Regions from separate parts of the Cereibacter sp. Soil_C_27 genome, predicted to be linked through region 4. Evidence: riboswitches for the same ligand, from Rfam matches in the RefSeq annotation. Region 4 holds a riboswitch; each other region holds the start of a gene.
What was found. Region 4 has a riboswitch for cobalamin ahead of AC3A5Z_RS00985 (aromatic ring-hydroxylating oxygenase subunit alpha). Riboswitches for the same ligand answer to the same signal wherever they lie in the genome.
Positions count from the first base shown of each region.

Region 1: it holds a riboswitch for cobalamin, as region 4 does, so the genes downstream of both, AC3A5Z_RS04795 (TonB-dependent receptor plug domain-containing protein) here and AC3A5Z_RS00985 (aromatic ring-hydroxylating oxygenase subunit alpha) in region 4, are expected to answer to the same signal.
Region 2: it holds a riboswitch for cobalamin, as region 4 does, so the genes downstream of both, bluB (5,6-dimethylbenzimidazole synthase) here and AC3A5Z_RS00985 (aromatic ring-hydroxylating oxygenase subunit alpha) in region 4, are expected to answer to the same signal.
Region 3: it holds a riboswitch for cobalamin, as region 4 does, so the genes downstream of both, AC3A5Z_RS06880 (ABC transporter substrate-binding protein) here and AC3A5Z_RS00985 (aromatic ring-hydroxylating oxygenase subunit alpha) in region 4, are expected to answer to the same signal.

Region 1 covers NZ_JBDGJD010000001.1:959,699-963,866, forward strand. Annotated here, with positions in the region: gene AC3A5Z_RS04790 (amidase) at 1-1,307, opposite strand, end outside; cobalamin riboswitch at 1,461-1,658, shown strand; gene AC3A5Z_RS04795 (TonB-dependent receptor plug domain-containing protein) at 1,797-3,653, shown strand; gene AC3A5Z_RS04800 (ABC transporter substrate-binding protein) at 3,604-4,168, shown strand, end outside.
Region 2 covers NZ_JBDGJD010000003.1:276,171-280,338, reverse strand. Annotated here, with positions in the region: gene AC3A5Z_RS13345 (BtaA family protein) at 1-451, opposite strand, end outside; gene AC3A5Z_RS13340 (UDP-2,3-diacylglucosamine diphosphatase) at 488-1,300, opposite strand; gene AC3A5Z_RS13335 (DUF6522 family protein) at 1,466-1,720, shown strand; gene bluB (5,6-dimethylbenzimidazole synthase) at 1,746-2,444, opposite strand; cobalamin riboswitch at 2,487-2,666, opposite strand; gene AC3A5Z_RS13325 (cobalamin B12-binding domain-containing protein) at 2,710-3,528, opposite strand; gene AC3A5Z_RS13320 (hypothetical protein) at 3,641-3,784, opposite strand; gene AC3A5Z_RS13315 (response regulator) at 3,912-4,168, opposite strand, start outside.
Region 3 covers NZ_JBDGJD010000001.1:1,395,318-1,399,485, forward strand. Annotated here, with positions in the region: gene AC3A5Z_RS06870 (ABC transporter ATP-binding protein) at 1-205, opposite strand, end outside; gene AC3A5Z_RS06875 (FecCD family ABC transporter permease) at 202-1,260, opposite strand; gene AC3A5Z_RS06880 (ABC transporter substrate-binding protein) at 1,260-2,270, opposite strand; cobalamin riboswitch at 2,405-2,600, opposite strand; gene AC3A5Z_RS06885 (SLAC1 anion channel family protein) at 2,731-3,723, shown strand; gene AC3A5Z_RS06890 (ABC1 kinase family protein) at 3,829-4,168, shown strand, end outside.
Region 4 covers NZ_JBDGJD010000001.1:197,087-201,254, reverse strand. Annotated here, with positions in the region: gene AC3A5Z_RS00985 (aromatic ring-hydroxylating oxygenase subunit alpha) at 1-1,180, opposite strand, end outside; cobalamin riboswitch at 1,235-1,431, opposite strand; gene AC3A5Z_RS00980 (AI-2E family transporter) at 1,740-2,921, shown strand; gene AC3A5Z_RS00975 (LLM class flavin-dependent oxidoreductase) at 3,018-4,019, shown strand.

The DNA of each region.
Region 1 (4,168 bases), 760 kb from region 4:
CCCAAGGGCAGCGAGGCGGCGGGCTGGCCCGAGGCGTTGAACACGGCGCAGAAGGGCGAATAGGCGAAGATGCCCTCGGGGCCGGTGCGGAAGGCGACGTAATCCTCGGTGTCATGCGAGAAGCGCCCGACCCGGGCGGGGGGCTCGGCGAGGGTGGCCGAGAGCAGGATGTCGGGGCCGCGCTGCGGATCGAAGAAGCGGGCCATCTGCCGCCCGAAGGCATGGATCTCGCCCACCGCCTCGAGGTAGCGCTCGCCCGAGATCTCGGCGGCGCGGGCCATGGCGCCGCGGCCCACGCCCTCCACCTCGCCGGGGGCGAGGTCGCGGCCCTTCAGCGCCTTGCGGATGCCGAGCGCCGTGCCGCAGGCGACGATGTCGGTCCAGGCGGCCATCATCGTCGCCACATCGGCATGGGGCCGCATCGGTTCGACCACATGGCCGAGGCTTTCGAGCAGCGCCCCGGTCTCGAGCACCGCGTCGCGCACCTCGGGATGGATCGGCGCGCCGCTGAAGGTGGTATCGCAAAGCGCCACGCGCAGCCGGGTCGGCGGGCGCGAGATGGCATCGGCATGGCTGCGGAGGAGCGGCGGGGCGCAGTAGGGCGCGCCGGGGTCGGCGCCGGCGCAGGCGTCGAGCATGGCGGCGGTGTCGCGCACCGAATGGGTGAGGAAGCCGTCGATCGCCATGCCGGCCCAGCCCTCGCCGGAGTAGGGGCCGTCGGGCAGGCGGGCGCGGGTCGGCTTGAAGCCGAAGAGGCCGCAGGAGGAGGCGGGGATGCGCACCGAGCCGCCGCCGTCGGAGCCATGCGCCATGGCGACGATGCCCGCGGCGACCGCGGCGCCCGATCCGCCGGAGGAGCCGCCGGAGGTGTGGTCGGGGTTCCACGGGTTGCGGGTCGGCCCGCCATAGACCGCCGCCTCGGTCGCGGCGCCGATGCCGCCCTCGGGCGAGGTGGTGCGGCCGAAGGTGACGACGCCGGTGGCGCGCATCCGCTCGAAGATCGCGGAATCCTGCGCATAGCGGGTGTTGGCCAGCAGCCGCGAGCCGTTGTGCGAGGGGAAATCCACCGCCTCGCAGCCGAGATCCTTCAGGAGGAAGGGCACGCCGGTGAAGGGGCCCGCGGGCAGGCCCGCGGCGATGGCGCGGCGGGCGACGTCTTCCTGCAGCAGGACGACGGCGTTCAGCATCGGGTTCAGCTCTTCCACCGATTGCAGGGCGGCGTCGAGCAATTCGTCGGGCGTCACGTCGCGCCGGGCGACGAGGGCGGCGAGATCGGTCGCATCCTCTGCGCCAAAAGTCCGAAACATGCGATTCCCTTCCGCCTTCCTGCCAGTCGAGCGGGCATGCTGCGGCGGGGGGCGGGGCAGGTCCACCCGGATTCGCCGCCCCATGTGCCTTTTACGACGCCTTTCGTCGCAGAAGCTGGCCGAAGGCGGGGCTTGACAGGCCGGAGCGTTAACCTAATGAGGACGTGCTTCGGTTCCGGCTGACCCCGGATGAAAAGGGAACGCGGTGCGGCCATCCGGCCCATCCCGCGGCTGCCCCCGCAACTGTGAGCGGCGAGCGACGGTCGACTGTGCCACTGGGATCTCCCCCGGGAAGGCCGACCCGAGCGAAGACCCGCGAGTCAGGAGACCTGCCGCAGCGATCACCCTTTCCGGGGCGCGGGGCGCGTTCCGGAGGCGGTCTTCCCGCTTCAGGTGACGAACCGCCGGCAAGGGCTGTCCCTCCGCCGGCACTGTCGCAAAGCTGCCCCGCCGCCTTTCCGGGCCGCGCGGGGAAAAAGGGAGTGAACCATGAAATACGCAGGCGTCTCGCTGCTGGCCCTGATCGCCGCCACCCCGCTGCCGGGTCTGGCGCAGGTGATCCAGCTGGAGGAGATAGTGGTGACGGCCGGTCTGGAAGAGACCGAGGCGAGCCGGACGGGGGCGAGCGTCAGCCTTCTGACCGAGGAAGATCTGCAGGCGAACGAAATCTCGCTGGCGGACAGCCTCGCGCGGCTGCCGGGCCTGTCCTTATCGCGCAATGGCGGGCTGGGGGCGACGAGCAAGCTGCGTATCCGTGGCCTCGGGTCGGAATATGCCGCGGTGCGCATCGACGGGCTGGACGTGGCCGACCCCTCCGCCACCCAGACGGCCTTCGACTTCGGCGGGCTGGCCACGGGCGGCCTGTCGCGCGTGGAGGTGCTGCGCGGGTCGCAATCGGCGCTCTACGGCTCCGAGGCCGTGGCGGGCGTGATCGACATTCGCAGCTTCCGCCCGACCGATCCGGGGGTAAGCGGTGCGGCCTCTGTCGAGACGGGGAGCAATGATACCTGGTCGGGCAACCTGTCGAGCGGGCTGCTGACCGACCGCGCGGAACTGGCTTTTACGGTGACGCGGACGATCACCGACGGCATTTCCTCGGCGGCCTCGGGCAGCGAGCGCGACAGTTTCGCCAGCACCTTCGCGACGCTCTACGGCGCCTTCGATCTGACGGACACGCTCCGCGTCGGTGCAAGCGCGCTGTCTGCCGACACGGTGCTCGACTTCGACGGCTTCGGCGCGATCGGGCCGGCAGATTCGTTCGACACGACCCGCGGCAGCCTGCGCGGCGGGAGGGTCTTTGCCGAGTTCAGCACGGGGGCGGTGGATCACAGCTTCTCGCTGTTCCAGACCACGACGAAGCGCGAGACGCCGGTGCAAGAGGTCTGGGACATCGGCTATTACGAGGGCACGCAGACCGGGATCGCCTATCTGGGCGGCGCCGATCTGACCGAGCAGATCCGGCTGGCCTTCGGTGCGGAGCGGACCAAGGAGGAGCTGATCGCCGGGGCGGGCATGCCGGGCAGCAACGAAACGGACGCGCTGTTCGGCGAGCTGCGCTATGCGGCGACGCCCGATGTGGACGTGTCGCTGGCGCTGCGGCATGACGAGCCAAGCGACTTCGACGGCAAAACCACGGGCCGGCTGGCGGCAGCCTGGCGGATTGCCGACGCGACCATCCTGCGCGGCGCAGCGGGGACCGGATTCCGGCTGCCCTCGACCTACGAACGCTTCGGCGGCTATGCATCGGAAGACCTGCAGCCGGAGACGAGCCGCAGCTACGAGCTGGGGGTAGAGCGGCTGTTCGGCGACGCCGGCAGTCTGGAGGTGACGCTGTTCGACACGACGATCACCGACCGGATCGGCTTCGACTTCGCCGAAACGAGCTGCGGGTCGGGCTTCGGCTGCTATGCGCAGGTCGATGGCGACACGCGCAGCCGCGGGGTGGAGCTGTCGGGGCGGATGACGATCGCCGAAGGCTGGGAGTTGTTCGGCAACTATACCTATACCGACGCCAAGACGACCGATCTGGGCGTCGAGACCCGGAGCGTACGGGTGCCGCGGCACGATCTGGTGCTGGGCGTGGACGGGCGGCTGGCCGACGGGCTGATCGGCTCGCTGACCGTGCAGCATGTGTCGGACGTGATGGACACCGCCGCGGTTTTCGGCAACCCGGACGAGCCGCTCGACGACTACACGCTGACGAATGCCTCGGTGACCTACGCGGTCTCCGACAGCGCGGATGCCTATCTGCGGGTCGAGAACCTGTTCGACGAGGAGTATCAGACGGTGAGGGGCTATGGACAACCGGGCCGGTCGATCTTTGCAGGGCTGCGTGCGCGGTTCTGACAGACGGGACGCGCGTCGCGTCGCCGGGGCGCTGTGCGTCGCGGTGGCGCTTGCGCTGGGTGCGGGCGGCGCGCGGGCCGGGGCGCCGGAAAGGGTCGTCTCGATCAATCTCTGCACCGATCAGCTGGCGATGATGCTGGCGGCGCCGGGGCAGCTGGTGTCGGTCTCGGCGCTGGCGGTGGAGCCGCAGTCGTCGTCGATGGTGGAGGAGGCGCGGGGCTTTCCGCAGAACTTCGGGCAGGCGGAGCAGGTGTTTCTGCTGCGGCCCGATCTGGTGCTGGCCGGCACCTTCACGGCGCGGGCGACGGTGGATCTGCTGCGCAGGCTGGGGGTGACGGTGGTGGAACTGCCGCCGGCCGACAGTCTCGACGACGTGGCCGCGCATCTGCGGCTGGTGGGCGCGGCGATGGGCCGGGAGGCGGAGGCCGAGCGGCTGGTGGCGCGCTACGAGGCCGATCTCGCGCGGTTGCGGGTGAGCGCCGAGCCTGCGCCTGCGGCGATGTATTACCCGAACG
Region 2 (4,168 bases), on a different contig from region 4:
TGCCCGCCTCCCAATAGGCGCGCGTCGCGGGGTCGAGATGCGGCGCCACATGCAGATCGTAGCTGCGCAGGTTGGAGGCGCGGTCGGCATGGCCGAAGAGATCGTAGAAGCGGGCGTGGTCGGGCATGTGCTGCGCCGCGGCCAGCTTCAGCCGCCCCAGCGCCACATGCGCGGGCGAGAGATCGACCGCCAGCAGGGAGGCGGGGCCCGCGGTGAGATAGGACATCATGTTGCAGCCGCCCGAGGCGATGCAGACGAGATTGTGGTCGGGCCGGATCGCCAGCGCCGTCATGTCGGTGACGGGATCCTCCCAGATCTGGGTATAGACCATGCCGTGGAACAGCCGCGAGAACAGCCGTTCCAGAAGGCCCGTCGGGCTCAGCGAATGGTTCTGGTGGACGGCGGAGCCGATCTGGGCGGGGAAGGGGACGTCTGGCGCAAGGTGCAGCACGGGGGACACTCCGGGAGGGAACACGGTTGCGGATGTCTAGCGGCGGAACGCGACGCTTGCGTGACGCGGCTCGGGGTCAGCGAAGACCGGCGCAGGCTCGGGGGCGGCCTCGAGCAGGCTGAAGCTGCCCGCGTCGTCCTCGGCGATGGCGGTGAAACTGTCGACCCAGTCGCCGCAATTGGCATAGCTGAGCCCGTGGTCGTCATGCAGCGCGGGCTTGTGGAAATGGCCGCAGATCACCCCGTCGCAGCCCGCCGCCCGCGCGCGCGCCACCAGCCGGATTTCGTAGCCGGTGCCGAGCGCCATCGCCGAGTTGACAGCTGACAAAAGCGCCTCGATCAATCCGCGCCGGTCGGGATCGACGCGGCGGCGCAGGCGCTTCAGCCGGTCGTCGAGATGGCGCAGCGCCCAGTCAATGCGGCTGCCGATCCGGGTCAGGATATGCCAGCGCAGGAAGCGCGCGTCGCAGACATCGCCATGCAGCACCAGCCAGCGCCGCCCGTCGGCGGCCTCGTGCACCACCTGCTCGGCCACCTCGATCCGGCCGAAATGCGTGCCGCGATAGAGCCGCATCGCTGTGTCGTGGTTGCCGGTCAGGTAGAAGAGCTGCGCGCCTTCCTGCACCCGGCGCAACAGCAGGGCGAGGATCTCGTCATGCACCTCGGTCCAGTGAGGGAAGGGCGGGTGCCAGAGGTCGAGCACATCGCCGACGAGATAGATCTCGGCGGCGGTGTTGTGCTCGAGGAAGTCGAGGATGCGCTCCGGACGGCAGCCCCGCGCGCCCAGATGCAGGTCCGACAGGAACAGGCTGCGGTGACGGTGCGGTTGGCGCGGGACAGGTTGCGGCATGAAGCGCTCCTCGATGGCATCGCCCGACGCGGGGCGTCTTGCTGCGCTATGCCAAAGCAAGGCCACGATTTTATGACTGCGGCCTGCGACAGGCCGCCCGGCCTTGTGCCCGGGCGCTTTCCCGCGCAGGCTGACGGGCTCGGGCGAGGCAGGAGAGGCGGGGCGATGCGGCTGGAAGTGGTGGCGGGCCGGGTGACGGTGGAGGCCGAGGATCTGGCGCCGCTTCTGGGGCTGGCTGCGGCGGATGTGCCGCGGCTGATGCGCGAGGGCCGGATCACCGGGCTGGTGGAAGAGGGGCGCGACGCCGATGCGGGCCGGACCCGGGTGACGTTCCGCTACAAGGCGATCCGGTTGCGCTTCACGCTGGATGCCTCGGGCGCCATCCTGTCGCGGAGCCGGGTGGAGGGGGCGGCGCGCTGAGCCGCCCCGTCGAGCTTGTCCGCGCTCAGTCGCCCTGCCAGCCGTCCTCCATCACCAGATCCTCGAGCGGCAGGCGCTGGCGCCAGCCCTTCAGCGCCAGCTCTGGCGCGGCGTAGAACTGGTCGACATGGCCGATGCAGAGATAGGCCACGATCTTGATCCGCTCGGGCAGGCCCAGCACGGCGCGCAGGTCGGTCTCGTGATAGATGCTGACCCAGCCGACCCCCAGCCCCTCGGCCCGGGCGGCGAGCCAGAGGTTCTGCACGGCGCAGACGCTGGAATAGAGGTCCATCTCGGGGTTGTGGGTGCGGCCCAGCACCACCGGGCCGCAGCGGTCGCGGTCGCAGGTGACGCAGATGTTGAGCGGCGCCTTGAGGATACCCTGCAGCTTGAGCGCCCGGTAGGTGGCCTGCTTCTCGTCGGGAAAGAGCTGGGCCGCCTCGTCATTGGCACGCTGGAAGGCCGCATGCACCTCGGCGCGGCGGGCGGGATCGCGGATCAGGATGAAGTTCCACGGCTGCATGAAGCCGACGGAGGGCGCCAGATGCGCCGCCTGCAGCACCCGGTGCAGCCGCGCGGGGTCGATCGGGTCGGGCAGGAATTCGTCGCGCACATCTCGCCGCTCGGCGATGATGTCGTAGAGCGCCTGCCGTTCGGCGTCGCTGAAGGCGCGGGCGGGCTGGGGGCGCACCTCGGTGCAGGCAGGGGGCGGGGTATCCGGCATGATCCAGACCTCCTTCATGGACGATCCGCCGCAGTCCACGCGGCAGAACCTCGTTGCCGGGCCGGTCTTCTGGCTTCGGATCGTCTGCCCCGCGCGCCTTCGCGGAAAGATCCAGTGGCCTTCTGCCCGGGGCATCACCGTTACAGCGGCGGGCCCACGCCGGAGTCGCACCGGCTTCCCGATTCTCCGCCTCGCGGCGGCACCCGGCAGGGATGGGAAACCAGATGCCGGGCGGGCGCGCAAGCCCGCTCTGGTCGCGAACGCCTCAGCGCGGCGGTGAAAGCAGCGCCTCCATCCCGTTGAGCGCGGTCGTCATGTCGTTGGCCATCGCCTCGGGATGCAGATGGGCGACCATGCCCGCGGCATCGGTGACGATCTGGCCGCAGACCATGACCCGCGCCTCGGGACAGGCGATGCGGATCGCCACGAGCAGCCTGCCCAGCGGCAGGAGGCTGCGCGGACCGCTGGCGGAAAGGCCGAAGACACGCCGGCCGCTGGCGCAGAAGCGCTCGATCAGCGCTTCGTGCGGCAGGCCGAGCAGCAGGTCGACCTCCCAGCCCTCGCGGCGGAAGAGGTCGGCGGCCATGGTGACGCCGAGCGTGTGGGTCTCGCCGGGCACGGCGGCGAAGACGGCGGCCTTGTCGGTGACGGGGAGCGGGGCGGCCAGCACATGCCGCAGCCCGCGCATGATGGCGTAGATCCGGCTGGAGGCGATGGTGACCTGCGCCGAGGGCACCCGGTCCTCGTCCCACCACTGCCCCAGCCGCCGTGCCGCCGAGGCGAGGTAGGCGAGGTAGATCACGTCAATTCCGGCGCCCTCGCGGCGGATGGTCTCGATGAACCGCGCCCCGGCATCGGCATCGGGCGAGATGAGCGCGGTGCAGAGCGCGTCGATTTCTTCCGCGGTCGGATGGGCGACATCATGGGCGGGCAGGTCGCGCGCGCGGCTGGCAAGGCGGCTGACGACCTCCTGTGCGAGCGAGAGGACGGCATCGGCGGGCAGGGCGGACTTGAAGGCGGCGAGGCCGAGATGCGAGCGCTCGAAGAGAGGGCGGTCGAACGGCCCGTGATGTCCCGGAGTCATGCCACGCTCTCCCCCCGGGATCCCCGCCTTCCGCATCCTCGCGCCCCGGCTCAAGCCTCGGCCAGAAATGCAGAGTCTGTCAATCATGGTTTGGGCCCCCGGAACGGTGAGCTCAGCCCTTGATGGCGGCGACGCGGCGGCCGCGCATCACCCGCGCGCCGTCGCGGATGGTGACGAGCCCGGTCAGGGGGTCTTCGGCGATGACGATGCCATGGGCCGAGATATAGGCGGAAATCTGGATGGTCGCATGTTGCATGATCTGGCTCCTCGCTGCGGATGACCGGCACCGGAGGGTGCGGCAGGCAGGGAGGACGATGCGGGCAGGAGGGCCGGGCCGCCTTGACCCAGATCAGTCAAAGCTGCGACCAAAAGTCATCAATACCTCAGTCGATCAGCGCCATCCGCTGCAGCACGCGCAGCAGCCCGGCCTCGGTGACGGGCTTGGCGATGAAGGAGGCGCCGCGCGCGAGGCACTCGGGGTCGGGGGCGTGGCGGCCCGAGATCACGAGGATCTTGCAGGCGGGCCAGCGCTCGGCCACCACGGCGGCTAGGCCGAGCCCGCTCATCGAGCCGGGCATGTCGATGTCGGTCAGCAGCGCCGAGATCTCGCTGCGCCGCTCCAGCACCAGCAGCGCCTGAT
Region 3 (4,168 bases), 1.2 Mb from region 4:
AGAGCCGGGCCTGATCCTTGCCGTCGAGCCGGATCGCGCCGCTGGCAGGCGTCAGCACCCCCGCCGTCAGCCTGAGCAGCGTGGATTTGCCCGAGCCGTTCGGGCCGATCAGCCCGAAGGTCTCGCCCGGGCGCACCTCGAGGCTGACATCCTCGACGATCGGGGTCGTGCCCGCGCGCCAGCCCACGTTGCAGAGCTGGATCATGACCGCATCTTCCGGCCGCGGATCAGGATGACGGCGAATCCCGGCGCGCCGACGAGCGCGGTCACCACGCCGATGGGCAGCACCTGATTGGGCACGATCACCCGCGAGACCACATCGGCCAGCACCAGAAACACCGCACCGATCAGGGCCGAGGCAGGGACCAGCCGGGCGTGGCGCACGCCGACGAGAAAGCGCGCGGCATGCGGGATCACCAGACCGACGAAGCCGATGGCGCCAACGATGCTGACCATGGTGGCGGTGATCATCGTCACCACCGCGATCAGCAGCGCCTGGGTGCGGCGGATCGGGATGCCCATGGTGAGCGCGGATTCGGCGCCGAAGGTGAAGGCGTCGAGGGCGCGGGTCTGCACGAGGCAGAGCAGCACGCCCGCGACCGAGACCGGCACCGCCAGCCAGACATCGGGCCAGCGCACGCCGCTCATGTTGCCCATCATCCAGAAGGTGACGCCGCGCACCTGCTCGGCACTGGCTGACTGGGCGATGACGAAGGAGGTGAGGGCGTTGAAGAGCTGGGTTCCGGCGATGCCCGACAGGATGATGAGCCCGGCCTGCGGCAGCCCGGTGCTGCCGCCCGCCGCCCGCGCCAGCAGCACGACCAGCGTGAAGGCCAGAAGCCCGCCCGCGAAGGCCCCGACCGAGAGCGGCAGGGTGCCCGCGCCGATGCCAAGCACGAGGATCAGCACCGCTCCGGTGGAGGCGCCTGCCGAGATGCCGAGGATATAGGGATCGGCCAGCGCGTTGCGCAGCAGCGCCTGCAGCACCACGCCCGAGACGGCGAGCCCCGCGCCGCAGGCGGCGGCAACGATGGCGCGCGTCAGGCGGTAGTTCCAGACGATGCCCTCCTGGATCGGCGGCAGCGGATAGTCGCTGCCGAAGAGCCGGTTGGCCAGCGTCTGCCAGATGACGGCGGGCGGGATGATGGTCTCGCCCACCGAGATGCCGAGGGTCAGCGCCACCATGAGCGCCGCCAGCCCCAGCGCACCGCGCGACAGGCTCCGCGATCCGAGCCGCACCGACCCTGTCGCGGCGGAGATCACTTGGCCGGGCCCTCGGCCGCGATGGCCTCCACCACCGTCTCGATGCCCGAGGGAATGCGGATGCCGGCGTGGATCTGGTGCGCGTCGATGACGATCACCCGGTTCTCGCGCACCGCCCGCATCCGGCTGGTCACCGGATCGGTCGAGAGGTGGTCGAGCTTCACCTCGTAATCGTCGGCGGCAAAGCGGCGGCGGTCCATCCGGGCCACGATGATGTAGTCGGGATCGGCGCTGGCGATGGTCTCCCAGCCGACCGCGGGCCATTCCTCGTTCGAGTCGACCACGTTGCGCAGGCCGAGCGTCTTGAGGAGGAAGCCCGCGATGCCGTTCTGCCCGGCCACGAAGGGGTCGAGCGCCAGATCGGGGCTGGAGAACCAGACCACGGCGGTCTTGCCCTCGATGCCGAGAGCCTTGGCCTTCTCCGCCGCCGCGTCGACCCGGGCGCGCAGCTCGGCCTCGAGATCGGCGCCGCGCGGCTCCACGTCGAAGATCTGCGCCAGTTCGCGCACCGCGCGATACATCAGCTCGATCGAGAATTCCTGCGTCCGCGCCCCGTCGCCGCCCACCATGTTGTCCTTGCCGACGCAATCGGCGGGCATGGCATAGACCTCGGTCCCCAGCTCGTTGAACTGGGCGCGGGTGCCGACGGCGCCCTGCGGGCCGACGTGGAATTCGAATTGCGTGGTGACGAGTTCCGGCTCCTTGGCCATCACGGCCTCGAAGCCGGGATGGTTGTCGGCCAGCCGCTCCACCTTGGCATTGGCCTCGGCGAAGGCGGGCTGGACCTCGTTGAACCAGACCGAGGTGCCCTGCACCTTGTCGGCAAGGCCCAGGGCATAGAGCATTTCGGTGGTGGACTGGCCGATGGTCACGACGCGCTGCGGGGCCGCGTCGAAGACGAGGGTCTGGCCGCAATTGTCGATCGACAGCGGATAGGTCGTGGCCTGTGCCGCGCCGCCCGCGAGGCAGAACAGGGCAACGGCGCCCGGAAGTCGGCTGAGGGTCATGGATTGGGTCTCCGATGAGGGGAAGATCGCTCACCGGACGGGGGCGCCTCCACAGGAGAGCGCGGGTCGGCCAAGGGCAGGCCGCAAAGCCAGACACAGGTCATACGCATCCTTCTCCGGACACCCCGCCCGGCGTTACGTTTCTGCTGTCGGCAGGTCTCCTGACTGGCGGATCGACGCTTTGCCCGGCCTTCCCGGGGCGTGGGCCCCAGTGGCGAAAATCGAGCGTAGCTAACCGCCTACAGTTGCGGGGGCAGTTCCGGTTCACGGCCGAGGCCGTGGCGGATTCCCTGTTAGTTCCATGTGGAAACCGACAGATCTTGCCTAGCCTCACCGATTGGTGAGGTCAAGCGCCGCGCGCGGTAGGCCCTGTGTGACGAGGTCACGGTGCGGCGGCGCGGGCCGCGCTAGGAGGGACGGGCGGCGCCGATCTGCCGCTGTCTTTGCCGGGGTTTCCGCCATGCACAGTTCCTCCGCCTCCCTCCCATCCGCCGCCCCCGCCGGGGATGCCCGTCTCGCGCATTACCCGGTCACCTTCTTTGCCATCGGCATGGGGATGATGGGCCTGACCCTCGCGCTTCATGCGGCCGAGACCGCCTTCGGGCGGGAGCCCGAGGTGTCGCGCGCGGCGCTCGGGGGGGCGCTGGGGCTTCTGGGGCTGGTGGCGCTCGGCTATCTGGCCAAGGCGCTGCGCCATCCGGCGGCGGTGGCGGCGGAGTGGCATCATCCGGTGCGAATCGCCTTCTTCCCGGCGATCTCGATCTCCATGCTGCTTTTGTCGGTGGCGCTGCTCGGCGAGCGGCCCGAGGCGGCGCGGGTGGTCTGGATGGCCGGCACGGCGCTGCAGGGGCTTCTGGCGCTGGCGGTGATCGCGGCATGGATCGGACATCGCAGCTTCCAGCAGGGCCAGCTGACCCCCGCCTGGTTCATCCCGGCGGTGGGCAATGTGATCGTACCGCTGGCGGGCGTGCCGCTGGGCCATCCCGAGATTTCGTGGCTGTTCTTCTCGGGCGGGCTGGTGTTCTGGATCGTGCTGCTGACGCTGGTCATCAACCGGCTGATGTTCCACGACCCGCTGCCGGGCAAGATGGTGCCGACGCTGATGATCCTCGTCGCCCCGCCTGCCGTCTCCTTCGTCGCCTGGCTGCGGCTGACGGGTGAGGTGGGCGCCTTCGGGCATATCCTGCTGAGCATCGCCTATGTCTTCGCGCTGATCGTGGCGATGCAGGCGGCGAAGTTCCGGCGGATGCCGTTTGCGATGTCCTGGTGGGCGCTGTCCTTCCCGCTGGCGGCGCTGAGCATCGCGAGCTTCGCCTATGCCGGGGCCGCCCTGTCGGCGCCGCACCGGTTGATCGGGCTGGGGCTGCTCGGGCTTCTCGTGCTGGTGGTGGCGGGGCTGATCCTGCGCACCCTGCTCGGCATCTGGCGGCACGAGATCTGTCTGGCGGACTGAGCCCTGCTTCACATTCCGGTCACCGAGGCGCCGCGGCGGCGCCCTTTGCCTGCCGCGGCCTATCTGCCTTCTGCAACCCGATCCTCCTCCAGCAAGGAATACCGCGTGCCGCATCGCAGCCCCGAGCCGAAATCCCTCGCCGTTCCCAGTTCCCGCCTGTCGCGGATCGCCCGGCTGGGCGGGCTCGCCTCGGGCATCGCGGGCGGCATGGCCGTGCAGGGGGTGCGGCAGATGGCGCAGGGCAAGCGGCCCTCGATGGGCGACCTGCTGCTGACGCCGGGCAATGCGATGAAGGTGGCCGACCAATTGGCACAGATGCGCGGTGCAGCGATGAAGGTGGGCCAGCTTCTGTCGATGGACGCGGGCGACATGCTGCCGCCGGAGCTGGCGCAGATCCTCGGGCGGCTGCGGGCCGATGCACATCACATGCCGGGCGGGCAGTTGA
Region 4 (4,168 bases):
ACCAGTCGATGAACTGGATCACCCCGTCCTCATGCATCGAGGAATAGGGTCCGGGCTCGTAGGCGGGCGAGTTGATCCCGGCCTGGTTCTCCTCGACCACGCGGCGGTCCTCGTCATTGGTGGCCAGCCAGACCTCGGTCAGCCGCTTGATGTCGTAATCCACCCCCTCGACCGCATCCTTGTGCACGATCCACTTGGTCGTGACCTCGGTGGTGGTCGGCGTCAGCGGCAGCACGCGGAAGACGATGGCGTGATCGCCGAGGAAGTGGTTCCAGCTGTTGGGATAGTGGAAGAACAGAAGGCTACCGGCATCGAAGAACGGCATGGTCCCCAGCGGCTTGGCGCAGGCGCGCTTGGTGTCCATCGTGTAGCTCTCGGCGTTGTTCAGCAGAGGCACGCGGGCCAGACGCCATTGCGAGGTCGGGTGGATCAGGAACTGCGACGGCAGCCCCGCCGCCTCGCAACGCTCCCAGTGCCGCGTCACCTCGGTCTCGGACCCACTGTCGTTCGGCGCAGTGATCACCGGCTTGTCCGAGAAGGTCCGGCACAGCGAGGGATGGTTGCCGCCGCAGTGATAGCACTCGCGGTTGTTCTCGATCACCAGCTTCCAGTTGCCGTTCTCGACGATGGTCGAGGAATGCACCACCTTGGCGTCGTTCAGCATGTGCGGCGCCAGGTAGCGCTCCAACTCCGCCCCCAGCCCGTCGAATTCCGGCGCGGTCTCGGCCAGCGAGATGAACACGATCCCGCCCGCCACGCGGCAATGCACCGGCTTCAGCCCGTGCTTTGCCGGATCGAAATCGGCATCCATGTCGCGGGCATAGAGCAGCCGCCCGTCCAGCTCGTAGGTCCACTGGTGATAGGGGCAGACCAGCTTCGGGCTCGAGCCCTTCATCACCGAGCAGAGCCGCTGGCCGCGGTGACGGCAGACGTTGTGGAAGGCGCGCACTTGCCCGTCGGCGCCGCGCACGATCACCACCGGATAGGCGCCGACCTGCAGCGTCACGAAATTGCCGGTCTTCGGGATCTCGCAGGCCGGGATCGCCAGCAGCCAGTCGCGGTACCACAGCATCCGCAGATCGGCGTCGAACACGCCCGGGTCCGTGTAGAGCGGCTGCTCCAGCGCATGTTTCGGTTTGCGGGATGTCAGAAGCCTCAGCGCTTCGTGGTCTGCCAGCATGGTCTGCCTCTCCGGTGGTCGCGCCCCGCGACGAGAATGGGTGTGCGGAAAGCCCGCGGGTGACGTGCGAAGGCTGGTTTCCGGGCTTGCAGAGCGGCTTCCGCCCGGCGCGACACCTTCCCGGAGCATGCTCCAGTGGCCTCCCATCGCGCCGCACTCTCTGTCACCGTTGCGGGGGCAGCGCCGGCCTTGCACCGGCTTCCCAATTCTCCGCCCCGTCTCCGATGCGGCACCTTGCCCGCGAACCATAGGGCAGAGCTTTCGCCGCCCGCTGCCGGAACTCGACATTTCTCCGGCGAAATCTGACATCCTGCATCGGCGCGGGCGGCCGAGGCCGGGACTGACGGTTTTGTGCGCACCCGGCGGCCCGCCTGTCTCGACAGGGTCACATGCGATGCCTAGGCTCTGGTCCCGGCAGGCAGGCCCGATTTTTTCCCGAAGTCCCTTTGGGCAATGGTGCATCGGTCGGGCAAATGCTTAAGTAGGAAAAGCCGGGCAGGCTGCCCGGATCAGACGAAGAGATTGCGGGCATGAAGCAGACAGCGCGGGCCGACCTGACATGACGGACCAGGACAGACTCGTGATCGCCGATTCCTCCCGCGCCGCCGCCAAGCGCAGCGCCCGACGTCCGCTGATCACCGACATCTCCGCCGCCCGCTGGCTTCTGCTGCTGGTGCTCGCGGCCTCGGTCTATTTCTTCCACGGCTTCATCGTGCCGGTACTGGCCGCGCTGGTCATCGCCTTCGCCAGCTGGCCGGTGATGCTGCGGCTGGAGCGGATGCTGCACATCAGCCGGATGACGGCGGCAGCGCTCCTTGTGCTGCTGATCGTGTCCTTCATCGTCATCCCGGTGATGATGGCGCTGGTCTATGCCTTCGGCGAGCTGCAGGTCTGGATCAGCTGGGCCGTCAGCACCAACAGCACCGGCGCACCGCCGCCGCAATGGCTCGAGGGCTTTCCGCAGGCGGGCGACTGGCTGGCGCTGCAGTGGCGCGAATACATCGGCCGGCCCGGCGCGATCAGCGAGCTGGTGCAGCTGGTCAGCGGCGCCAACATCGGCTCGATCTACCGCGGCATCCTGACGGCCAGCACGCTGGCCTTCCATCTGGCGCTGACGCTGCTCTTCATGCTGATCGCGCTCTTCATCTTCTACCGCGACGGCGAGCGGATTGCCGGGCAGATCGACCGCGTCGGCGCCCGCATCCTGCCCGAACGCTGGGACCGGCTGTCGCGCGTGGTTCCCGCCACCATCTCCTCCACCGTCACCGGCATGACGCTGATCGCCATCGGCGAGGGCGTGATCCTCGGTGTCGCCTACTGGATCGCGGGCATGTCCTCGCCGGTGACACTGGGCGTCATCACCGGCTTCATGGCGCTGATCCCCGGCGGCGCGCCTTTGTGCTTCACGCTGGTCTCGGCCTATCTCGCCGCCAGCGGCTCGCCCTTCGCCGGGCTCGCGCTGTTCATCTGGGGCACGGTGGAACTGTTCATCGTCGACAAGACCATCCGACCGGTGCTGGTCGGCGGCCCGGTGAAGCTGCCCTTCCTGCCCACCTTCTTCGGCCTGATCGGCGGGGTGAAGACCATGGGCATCGTCGGGCTCTTCGTCGGCCCGGTGCTGATGGCGCTTCTGGTGGCCATGTGGCGCGAATGGCAGCGCGAGATCGACATCGTCGATGCCCGCAGCAAGGGCCTGCCGCCGCCCCCGCCCCGCCCCGGGCGCCGCGATCCGCAGGTCTGACCCGGGCCTGCCATTCGTGCTGCACGAACGGCAGGGCTTTTCTTTATCGTCCGCGACCCCATATCGGGGGGCCAAGGCAAAGGCCCGGAGCATCCCATGATCCCCTATTCCGTCCTCGATCTGTCCCCCGTTCCCGAGGGCTCCAGCACCGCCGATGCGCTGAAGAACACGGTCGAGCTTGCCCGACACGCCGAGGCGCTCGGCTATCACCGTTTCTGGCTGGCCGAGCATCACAGCATGGCCGGCATCGCCAGCGCCGCCACCGCCATCGTCATCGGTCAGGTCGCGGCGCATACCTCGACGATCCGCGTCGGCTCGGGCGGCATCATGCTGCCGAACCACGCGCCGCTGATGGTGGCCGAGGCTTTCGGCACGCTGGCCACCATGTTCCCCGACCGGATCGACCTCGGCCTCGGCCGTGCCCCCGGCACCGACGGGCGCACCGCGCAGGCGCTGCGGCGCAACATGGACAATGCCGACAACTTCCCCGGCGACGTGATGGAGCTGCAGCATTACCTCGGCGACCCGGTCCCCGGCGCGCAGGTCATGGCCGTGCCCGGCATCGGCACCCACGTGCCGATCTGGATCCTCGGCTCCAGCCTCTATGGCGCGCAGCTCGCCGCGCATCTCGGCCTGCCCTATGCCTTCGCCTCGCATTTCGCGCCGCAGGCCCTGACGCAGGCGATCCGGGTCTACCGCGAGACCTTCCGGCCTTCCGCCCAACTGGCGAAACCGCGTTTCATGCTGGCGGTGAACGTCTTCGCCGGCGAGACCGACGCCGAGGGCTACTACCTCAAGACCTCGATGCAGCAGGCCTTCGCCAATCTGCGCACCGGCAATCCCGGCAAGCTGCCGCGCCCGGTGGAGGATCTCTCCACCGTCATCGACCCCGCGATGCAGCACATGGTCGAGCAGGCGCTGCATGTCTCGGCCACCGGCGGCCCCGACACCGTGCGGCAGGAGCTGCGGGCGCTGATCGCGCGGCACCAGCCGGACGAGGTGATCCTGACCGGGCAGATCCACGACGCCAAGGCGCGGATGCGGTCGTTCGAGATTGCCGCCGAGGCGCTGCGCGACGTGGCACAGGCGGCAGAGTGACCTGACGGCGATTCGCGGTCGGCGGCGGACACCCCAGCCGCCGACCGGCCTGCCCCCTCTCCGGCCTGCGTCCCCTCCCGGGGAACCGCCCCGTCCCCTCCCCATCACGCTCCCCCTTTCATCCCGCTTGACCCAGCCGCGATTGCAGC